DNA from 3 places in the Streptomyces sp. YIM 121038 genome. Region 2 is predicted to be linked to each of the others. Evidence: riboswitches for the same ligand, from Rfam matches in the RefSeq annotation. Region 2 holds a riboswitch; each other region holds the start of a gene.
What was found. A riboswitch is a leader RNA that binds a small molecule or an ion and turns the genes downstream of it on or off. The one in region 2 is predicted to bind cobalamin.
Positions count from the first base shown of each region.

Region 1: another riboswitch for cobalamin. It lies ahead of C9F11_RS36060 (hypothetical protein); the one in region 2 lies ahead of metE (5-methyltetrahydropteroyltriglutamate--homocysteine S-methyltransferase).
Region 3: another riboswitch for cobalamin. It lies ahead of C9F11_RS27150 (ribonucleoside-diphosphate reductase subunit alpha); the one in region 2 lies ahead of metE (5-methyltetrahydropteroyltriglutamate--homocysteine S-methyltransferase).

Region 1 is NZ_CP030771.1:8,630,478-8,633,743, reverse strand. It holds gene C9F11_RS36065 (CbiQ family ECF transporter T component) at 1-816, opposite strand, end outside; gene C9F11_RS36060 (hypothetical protein) at 813-1,883, opposite strand; cobalamin riboswitch at 2,045-2,189, opposite strand; gene C9F11_RS36055 (DUF6355 family natural product biosynthesis protein) at 2,488-2,778, shown strand; gene crcB (fluoride efflux transporter CrcB) at 2,834-3,208, opposite strand; gene C9F11_RS36045 (CrcB family protein) at 3,205-3,266, opposite strand, start outside.
Region 2 is NZ_CP030771.1:8,877,420-8,880,685, reverse strand. It holds gene tsaD (tRNA (adenosine(37)-N6)-threonylcarbamoyltransferase complex transferase subunit TsaD) at 1-626, opposite strand, end outside; cobalamin riboswitch at 753-970, shown strand; gene metE (5-methyltetrahydropteroyltriglutamate--homocysteine S-methyltransferase) at 1,132-3,266, shown strand, end outside.
Region 3 is NZ_CP030771.1:6,303,673-6,306,938, forward strand. It holds gene C9F11_RS27150 (ribonucleoside-diphosphate reductase subunit alpha) at 1-1,532, opposite strand, end outside; cobalamin riboswitch at 1,666-1,807, opposite strand; gene C9F11_RS27155 (hypothetical protein) at 2,043-2,678, opposite strand; gene C9F11_RS27160 (sodium:solute symporter family protein) at 2,747-3,266, opposite strand, start outside.

The sequences.
Region 1 (3,266 bases), 250 kb from region 2:
GAGTCCGGCGAGCAGCAGCGGCGTGCCGAGGTAGGGCGGCGTGCTCGCGCCCAGCGCGCCGTACAGGCCGCCGCACACGCCGAGCAGCCCGGCGATGACCAGCGCGCCGGTGAGCAGCCGGGTGCGCGGGTCGGCGCGCCCGGTGCGGCCGTAGCCGTGCGAGGCCATCGCCGCGGCGAGGGCCAGGGAGCGGTTCATGGCGTCCTCCAGGACGGGGACGACGATGCCGCGCAGCGCGCCGATGCCGCGGTAGCCCTTCTTGACCGTGGAGCCGCGCAGCAGCCGGGCCCTGCGCACCCGCTGCACGCTCTCGACCAGCTGCGGCGCCACGGTGAGCGTGACGACGACGGAGGTGCCGATCTCGTGGAGCGCGCCGGGCAGCGCCTTGAGCATCCGCTTCGGGTTGGCGAGGGCGTTGGCCGCGCCGACGCACACCACCATGGTGGCGAGCCGCAGCCCGTCGTACAGGCCGCCGAGCAGCTGCTCGGCGGCCACGGGTCCGAACAGGCGGATTCCGGCGGCCCATTGGGGCAGCGGCACCTCCGGCAGCGTGACGAGGACGGTGTCGCCCTGGCCGCCGCCGAAGACGATCCGGAAGCCGACGCGCATCACGACGATGAACGCGCCGAGGCTCAGGTACATCCGGAACGCGAGCGCCCACGGCGCGTCGTCGCGCCGCTGGGCGACCACGAAGCCGACCGCGGCCAGGATCAGGACGAGCAGCACCGGGTTGGCGGTGCGGCTCGCCGCGGCGGCCATGCCGAGCGCCCACAGCCACCAGGCACCCGGGTGGACCGACCGGGCGAGACGGGTCACGGCGCACCGCCCGAGGCGCGTCCGCGACGGCGCCGGGCCGTCACTCCCCCGGCGACGGCGAGCGCCACGGCGGCGGCCGCGGCGACGACCGTGCCGGTGGGCACCCCCTCGTCCTTGCTCGCCGACACGGTCCGGGTGTCCTCGCCGCCGGTCCAGTCGGCGGCCTCGCTCGGCTCCGGCGCGGGGCCGGAGCCGGAGCCGGCGGGCGGGGACGGCTCGGTGCGCTTCTTCTCGCCGGAGTCCTTGCCCTTCCGGGCGTCCTCGCCCTTCTTGCCCTTGGCGTCCCGCGCGCCGTCCTTCTCGTTCTTGTGCCCGGGCGGCTTCGCCAGGCCGCCGCCGTCGGCGGGCGGCCGGGCTCCGTTGCCACCACCGGGGCCGGGGCCTCCTCCGGCGGGCGGCTGCACCTGGTCCGGGAGGTCGGGTGTGGTGCCGCGGTCGGGCGCTGCGGGGCCCCGCCCGCCGCCTGTGTGCCCACCTCCGGTGTGCCCGTCGCTGCCCGCTCCCCCGCCGCCACCGCCGCCGGGGGCGGCGGGGCGCCGGGGTGCCACGCGCGGCGCGGGGGCCTCGCCCTGGTCCCGGCCGAAGGAGAACGACCAGCCTTCGAAGCTGCCCTTCGGCGGGGTGCGGTAGGTGGCTCCGTACTGGCTGTAGGTCCAGCGGCCGCCGTTGGAGGCGTGCCAGTACGACCAGTAGGCCTTGGCGGGCGGGGTGTCGACGCAGGGCTCGCGGTCGGCGCCCGGCTTGCCCTCCAGGCGGCAGACGAAGGACTCGCCCCAGCGGTTGGTGCCGGTGACCCGGATGCCCGCGTCCTTGAGCGCGGCGAGGCCGGTCCGCTGGGAGCCGACGGCGCACCGCACGAGGGTGGTCCCGCCGAGTTCCCGGAAGTCCACGACGACGGTGACGCCTTCGCCCGCCTTGCAGAAGCCTCCGTGGCCGCGCCCGGTGTCCACGGCGGCGGCGGGCGTCGCCGGGCCGGGGCCGACGCCGAGTACGGCCGACGCGAGCAACAGCCCGAGCGCGGCGGCGGACGCGCGGATCGCACCGGCCATGCGGATCGCACCGGCCATGTCGAGGGGCCCTTCGGTTGGGGTCGCACGAGGACCCCGCGCCACGGCCGCCGGTGCCGCACGAAAAACCCCTACGCGCGTTCCAGGAAGGAAGCGGCAGGGGGCCGTAGAACCGGTGACGGGCTCTGGGCTCCACGCTGCAGACCATGACAGTGAGAAGCAGTGCACGTGCCACGCTGGGCAGCCCGACTCGCGGTCACGCCGAGGCGTGCCGCACACGGTTGCAGGTCAGTGCCGGAGTCTCACCGGCTTTCCCCAGTCGCGTACGCATTCAGTTGTCCGTGTGCCCGCAGCCGCACGTTTCCGCCACAGCCGGAGCACAGGCATCGTAGGCCCGCCGCCACCGGCCGCGCCAGGGCGGTGAGTTGTGACGCCCGCCACCGAATGGCCTGATCCTTACGGACGATGACATTCCCTCATCGATCACTCGAACGGCCCATGCGGAAACGATCCGCCAGGTGAGACCCCCCGCGTTCGGGCCTCCGGCGCGGGGCGCGGCGGCGATCCTCGGGGCCGACGACCGGGGTCCGGCGGCCGCTCGCGCGGCCGGTCCGGCCCCCTTCTTCCGGCCCTTTCCGGCCCTTTCCTCTTGAGGAGTCCTCTGGTGCGTATCCGTCGCAAGGTGATCGGCGCCCTCGGTTCGGCCGCTCTCGCGCTGACGTCGTTCGGGGTGGTGACCGTCTCCGCGAGCCCGGCGGCCGCCGATCCGTGCGGCTTCTACGAGACGAGTTCCGACGCCTACTACCAGCACTGCACGTCGGACGGCTCCCGTGTGGTGATCAAGGTGAGGGTCGCCCTGGCCCCGGACTACGAGCGGTGCGTCGCGCCCGGCAGGACCTGGCTGGGCTCCGCCGACAAGATCCAGGGCGCTCACTACGTGGGCCGTACCTGCTGACACCGGTCACCGGCGGGGCGCTCACAGGGGGGCGCCCCGCCCGGCCCCGCGGGCGTCAGCCCCAGAACGCCCGGGCCACCGCCGCGCCGGTGACCGCGGCGCCGAGCCCCGCCGCCACACTGGCCGCCGCGTTGGCCGCGGCCAGGAAGCGCGCGCCGGTCTCGGCCAGGCGCAGCGTCTCGTACGAGAAGGTGGAGTACGTGGTCAGCGCCCCGCACAGGCCGGTGCCGACGAGCAGGTGGGCGGAGTTCGGGGCGGCGCCGTAGGTGACGGCGCCGGTGAGGACGCCCAGGACCAGACAGCCCACGACGTTGACCGTGAAGGTGCCCCAGGGGAAGACGGAGTCGTGGCGGCCCTGGACGGCCCGGTCCGTCAGATAGCGCAGGGGCGCGCCGACGGCGGCCCCGGTGAGCACGAGCACCCAGTTCATCGTGGCCTCCCGGAGAGCACGCGGCGGGTCGTCGTCGCGGCCGTCCACACCGCCACGA
Region 2 (3,266 bases):
GGCCCGGTCAGGGGGCGCGGGAAGGCCACCGCGTCCGGCGAGCCCGCGCGGGCCGCGCGGTCGACGGCGGGACCGCCCGGGTAGGGCAGCCCGAAGACGCGGGCCACCTTGTCGAAGCACTCCCCCGCGGCGTCGTCCAGGGTGTCGCCCAGGTGGGTGATGGGGTCCCGGGCGAGGTCGCGCACGAGCAGCAGCGAGGTGTGGCCGCCGGAGACGATGAGGACCACGCACGGGTCGGGCAGCGGCCCGTGCTCCAGGGTGTCGGCGGCGACGTGCCCGGCCAGGTGGTGCACGCCGTACAGCGGTACGTCGAGCGCGTACGCGAGGCCCTTCGCCCCGGCGAGGCCGACCTGGAGGGCGCCGGAGAGCCCCGGCCCGGTCGTCACGGCCACGGCGCCGATGTCGCCGAGCCGCAGCCCCGCCCGGTCGAGGGCGCGGCGGACCACCGGGTTCAGCGCGTGCACGTGGGCGCGGGCGGCGATCTCGGGGACGACGCCGCCGAAGCGGGCGTGCTCGTCCATGCTGGACGCGACGGCGTGCCCGAGCAGCCGCCCGTCCCGCACGAGACCTGCCCCGGTCTCGTCGCACGAAGACTCGATCCCCAGAACGATCCGAGGGGGTGCCATGCGTGTACTCCCGCTTCTTCCGCGTGCCGACCGGCCCGGCTACTGCATCACCATAGTAATTGCAAGCAATGTGCAGTAAGCCGCGCCCACCGTCTTCCCCCCTCCCCCGGACAGGGGTTCATCACATACGCTTGCGGCGCGACTGGTTCGTCCTGCCCGCCAGGCAGTGGCGTCGTAAGAGGGAACCCGGTGGAAATCCGGGACTGCCCCGCAGCGGTGAGTGGGAACGACCGCCGTCATACGCACTGGGTCCGGCACGGACCCGGGAAGCGACGGCCAGTAGGTGACCTCCTCGGAGGTCTCGCCCGCGAGTCCGAAGACCTGCCCGTTGCCCGTGCGCGCCCCGGCGTGCGCGGCTCACCGGTGACCTCGTGGGCGGGTCGGCGTACACATCGGGCACAGGCGCGCGGCCATCGACGGCCGTGGCCGGTCGGCCGGTCTGTTCCTCCTTCGCGCTCCCGATCGTCCCGGGACCCACACGACATTGCTCGCGAAGGAGAGTTCTGTGACAGACAAGTCCGCAGCCGCGGCGGCACGGGCCACCGTGTACGGCTACCCCCGTCAGGGCGCAGACCGGGAGTTGAAGAAGGCCGTCGAGGGCTACTGGAAGGGCCGCGTCAGCGCTGCGGGCCTGCGGGAGACGGCGGCCCTGCTGCGCCGCACGAACTGGGAGCAGCTCGCGGACGCCGGTGTCCACGAGGTCCCGACCGGCGACTTCTCGTACTACGACCACGTCCTGGACACCAGCGTGATGGTCGGGGCGATCCCCGCCCGGCACCGCGCCGCCGTCGCGGCGGACCCGCTGGCCGGCTACTTCGCTATGGCCCGGGGCACCGCGGAGGTGGCGCCCCTGGAAATGACCAAGTGGTTCGACACCAACTACCACTACCTGGTGCCGGAGCTGGGCCCGGACACCGTCTTCGCGGCGGACGCGACGAAGCAGGTCGCCGAGGTGAAGGAGGCGCTCGCGCTCGGCCTCGCCGCGCGCCCCGTGCTCGTCGGCCCGGTCACCTATCTGCTGCTCGCCAAGCCCGCGCCGGACGTCGACCCGGGATTCGAGCCGCTGACCCTCCTGGACCGGCTGCTTCCCGTGTACGCGGAGGTCCTCGCCGACCTGCGGGCGGCGGGCGCCGCCTGGGTGCAGCTGGACGAACCCGCGCTCGTGCAGGACCGCACGCCCGCCGACCTGAACGCGGCGGCCCGCGCCTACCGCGACCTGGGCGCGCTCGACGACCGCCCGAAGCTGCTCGTCGCCTCCTACTTCGACCGGCTCGGCGAGGCGCTCCCGGTGCTCGCCAAGGCGCCCGTGGACGGACTGGCCGTCGACTTCACGGGGCCCGCCGCCGCCAACCTGGACGACCTCGCGCGGGCGGGCGGCCTACCCGGCAAGCGCCTGGTCGCGGGTGTCGTCGACGGGCGCAACATCTGGATCAACAACCTGGAGAAGTCCCTCAGCACCCTCGGCACCCTGCTCGGGCTCGCCGACCGCGTGGACGTCGCCGCCTCCTGCTCCCTGCTGCACGTGCCGCTGGACGCCGCCGTCGAGCGCGACATCGACCCGCAGGTCGCCCGCTGGCTCGCCTTCGCCCGGCAGAAGACGACCGAGCTGGTCACCCTGGCCCGCGGTCTGTCCCAGGGCCCGGACACCATCGCCGCCGAACTCGCCGCGAACCGCGCCGACCTGGCGTCGCGCGCGGGCTCCGCGCTCACCCACGACCCGGCGGTGCGGGCCCGCGCCGCCGCCGCGACCGCCGCCGACGCCCGGCGCGCGCAGCCCTACCCCGAGCGGGCCGCCGCCCAGCGCGCGAGCCTGGGCCTGCCGCTGCTCCCGACGACCACCATCGGCTCGTTCCCGCAGACCACCGAGTTGCGGGCGGCCCGCGCCGATCTGCGCGCGGGCCGCATCGACGCGGCCCGGTACGAGGAGCGCATCGAGTCCGAGATCCAGGCGGTGCTCTCCTTCCAGGAGAAGGCGGGCATCGACGTCCTGGTGCACGGCGAGCCCGAGCGCAACGACATGGTCCAGTACTTCGCCGAGCAGCTCACCGGCTATCTGGCGACCCGGCACGGCTGGGTCCAGTCGTACGGCACGCGCTATGTGCGGCCGCCGGTGCTCGCCGGTGACATCTCGCGCCCGGAGCCGATGACGGTGCGCTGGACCGCGTACGCGAACGCGCTCACCGACCGGCCCGTCAAGGGCATGCTGACCGGCCCGGTGACGATGCTCGCGTGGTCGTTCGTCCGTGACGACCAGCCGCTCGGCGACACCGCGCGCCAGGTGGCGCTCGCCCTGCGCGACGAGGTGAACGACCTGGAGGCGGCGGGCACGTCGGTGATCCAGGTCGACGAGCCCGCGCTGCGCGAGACCCTGCCGCTGCGCGCCGCGGACCGGGCCGCGTACCTGCGGTGGGCGACGGAGTCCTTCCGGCTCACCACGAGCGGCGTGCGGCCCGAGACGCAGATCCACACCCACATGTGCTACGCGGAGTTCGGCGACGTCCTCCAGGCCATCGACGACCTCGACGCGGACGTCATCAGCCTGGAGGCGGCCCGCTCGCACATGCAGGTCGCGGACGAGCTGGCCGCCGCGGGCTATCCGCGCGAGGTGGGCCCCGGCGTGTACGACATCCACTCGCCGCG
Region 3 (3,266 bases), 2.6 Mb from region 2:
CCGGCCTGCTCGGTCGGGTAGAAGTTGATGTCCACGACGCGGTCGAGGAACGTCACGGCGGTGCGGACGGTGGCGTCCAGGCGCTCCCAGTCGATGTCCCCGTCGGCCACGAAGGCCCCGAGGTTCACCGAGCCGAGGTTGCACACGGCCGTCTCGCCGTCGTCCGTGACCTCCAGGATCTCCGTGCACAGATTCGAGGAGTGCACGGTGTGGCCGGGCTCGGCGGTCTGGTTGGCGGTGCGGTTGGAGGCGTCCTTGAAGGTCATCCAGCCGTTGCCGGTCTGCGCGAGGGTGCGCATCATGCGGCCGTACAGATCGCGGGCGGGCATGGTCTTCTGCGCCAGGCCCTTGGCCTCGGCCGCGCGGTAGGCCGTGTCGAACTCCTCGCCCCACAGGTCGACGAGCTCGGGCACGTCGGCGGGGGAGAACAGCGACCACTCCTGGTCGGCGGCGACCCGGCGCATGAACTCGTCCGGGATCCAGTGCGCCAGGTTCAGGTTGTGGGTGCGCCGGGCGTCCTCGCCGGTGTTGTCCCGCAGCTCCAGGAACTCCTCGATGTCGGAGTGCCAGGTCTCCAGGTAGACGGCGGCGGCGCCCTTGCGGCGGCCGCCCTGGTTCACGGCGGCGACGGAGGCGTCGAGCGTCTTCAGGAACGGCACGATGCCGTTGGAGTGGCCGTTCGTGCCGCGGATCAGCGAACCGCGCGAGCGGATGCGGGAGTACGACAGGCCGATGCCGCCCGCGTGCTTCGACAGGCGCGCCACCTGGTGGTAGCGGTCGTAGATCGAGTCCAGCTCGTCGAGCGGGGAGTCGAGCAGGTAGCAGCTCGACATCTGCGGGTGGCGGGTGCCGGAGTTGAAGAGCGTCGGCGACGACGGCAGGTAGTCGAGGCGGCTCATCAGGCCGTACAGCGCGGCGACCTCGTCGAGGGCGCGCACGGAGTCGTCCTCGGCGAGACCGGTGGCCACGCGCAGCATGAAGTGCTGCGGCGTCTCGATGACCTTGCGGGTGATCGGGTGGCGCAGCAGGTAGCGGCTGTGCAGCGTGCGCAGGCCGAAGTAGCCGAAGCGGCGGTCGGCGCCGTCGGCCAGCGCGGCCTCCACGAGGGCGTCCAGACGGGTGCCGTGCAGGGCCGCGAAGTCGGCGGTGCGGTCGGCGATCAGGCCCTCGCGGTGGCCGACCGCGACGGACTCGGAGAACGACGTGACGCCCTGCGAGGCGGCCTCCTCGCGGATGCCGACGCTCAGGAGCCGGGCGGCGAGCCGGGAGTACGCGGGGTCCTCGGAGATGAGCCCGGCGGCCGCCTCGGTGGCGAGCTCCCGCAACTCCGCCTCGTCGGCCTTCGCCGAGCGGCCGCGCAGCGCGGCCGCGGCGACGCGTCCGGGGTCGGCGTCGGGAAGGTCGGCGGTGAGGTCGGTCAGGGTGCGCAGCAGGGCGGCGCCGGGCCCGTCGGTGGACGGGGCGGACTGCTCGGCGTGCTGCTGACCGGCTTCGGCCTGCGCTGACGCGGGCTCGGCGGGCGCGATGGTCACGTGGTGCTCTCCCTCGCTCGGCTCTGGGCATCGAGGCAGGCGGAGGCACACGGGCGCGACCGCGCGAGGCGGTACGTACGCCGCGTCCACCAGCCCATGTCCACGAGGCCCGGACGTCTGCACCCGGACCGGGCGGCACGGGTGCGCTGTCGGCAGGTCCTCGGACTTTGTGGGTACGCAAATGCGCACACGTACACCGTTGCGGGACAGTTCCGGACTTCCACCGGATTCCCCTGCGGCGACAGCGAGGACGAGCATACATCTTGTGCCGGGTTTCGGTGGCGCCCCTAGATGTTGTGTCGGAGGTGACCGTTCCCTCACGGGGTGTGGTCGCTCGGGAGCAGGTCGGAGCGTCAACTCGCCAGGGAGAAAGGCCGGACCGGGGGACGGATACCGGGTCCGGAGCGGGGCGCGGAGGGGTTGGGGCGGGGCCCGGCGCGGGGCGTGGAGGGCTGCGGCGGGGCGTGGAGGCCTGGGCCGGGGCCCGGCGCGGCCGGGGGTGCCGGTCGGTCAGCCGCCCGCGCCCGGGGGGTCCTGCGGGGCGCCGTCGCCGTTCGGCGGCAGGTCGCCGCGCTCCGCGGGGCGGCCCGTGTCGCCGCCGTCCGTGGGCAGGCCCTCGGGGTCGGCCGTCTCGGGCAGGGTCGCGTCGAGTTCGCGGTCGTCGGCGCGGTGGGCGGTCTCGGCGGCGGCGCGCAGCACCGCGCGGCTCACCGCGCCGCGGTCGGCGGCGAGCTGGATGCGCAGCCCGTTCTCCGAGCGGACGTACTCGTGCCGGGAGCCCGTGCGGCGGTACCAGCCCTTGCCGTCCTTCTCGCAGCGCGTGGCGGCGGGCGGGACCGTGCGGCAGTTCCCGTCGGTGACGGTGCCCCGGTCGACGGAGAGCGTGAGCTGCGCGCCGCCCTCGTCCCGTACGTAGGTGGACTGGAAGCCGTAGTCGCCGATCACGCCCACCGACTGCCGGGCCAGCTCGAAGCCGTCGGCCTCCGTCACGTAGACGTGCTCCACGACGGTCTGCGCCGCCTCGGCGCGGGCCTTCAGCTCGGCGCGGTCCGGCGGCGCCGCGCTGTCGAGGCTGTCCGAACCGCAGCCGGTGAGGGCGAGGGGGGCGAGGAGCAGGGCCGGGAGGAGGCGGCGGGAACGTCTCATGCGCACATCCTTTCGCATGCGTCCGCCGCCGTGCCCCGCCCGGCCCTGTCGGTCCGTGCCGCCTCGGCTCAGTGGCCCGCCCCCACCTTGGGCAGCTCGACGGCCACGCCCTTGTCACCGGCGTCCGCCGTGTAGTCCTCGGGGGAGGTCTCGTCGACGCCCTCGGGGGCCTTGAACGCCTTCAGGACGAAGGTGAGGACGACCGTCACGACCACGTTCAGGACGAACGCCGTCAGGCCGATGTAGCCGATCTCACCGATGCCGGGGATCTCCTTGGAGGACCCGCCGAAGTGCGCCTGCGTCGGCGAGGCGACGCCGTAGGCGGCCACCGTGCCGTAGATCATGCCGGCCGCCCACCCGGCGAGCAGCGCCCACCGGTGGAACCACCGCGTGAACAGGCCGCCGACGAGCGCGGGCATGGTCTGCAGGATCCAGATGCCGCCCAGGAGCTGGAAGTTGATGGCGACGGTCTTGTCCATGGTGAGCACGAAGGCGAGGGCGCCCACCTTCACCAGGAGCGAGACCAGCTTGGAGACCTTGGTCTCCTGCTCGGGCGTCGCGTCCGGCTTGAGGAAGTCCTTGTAGATG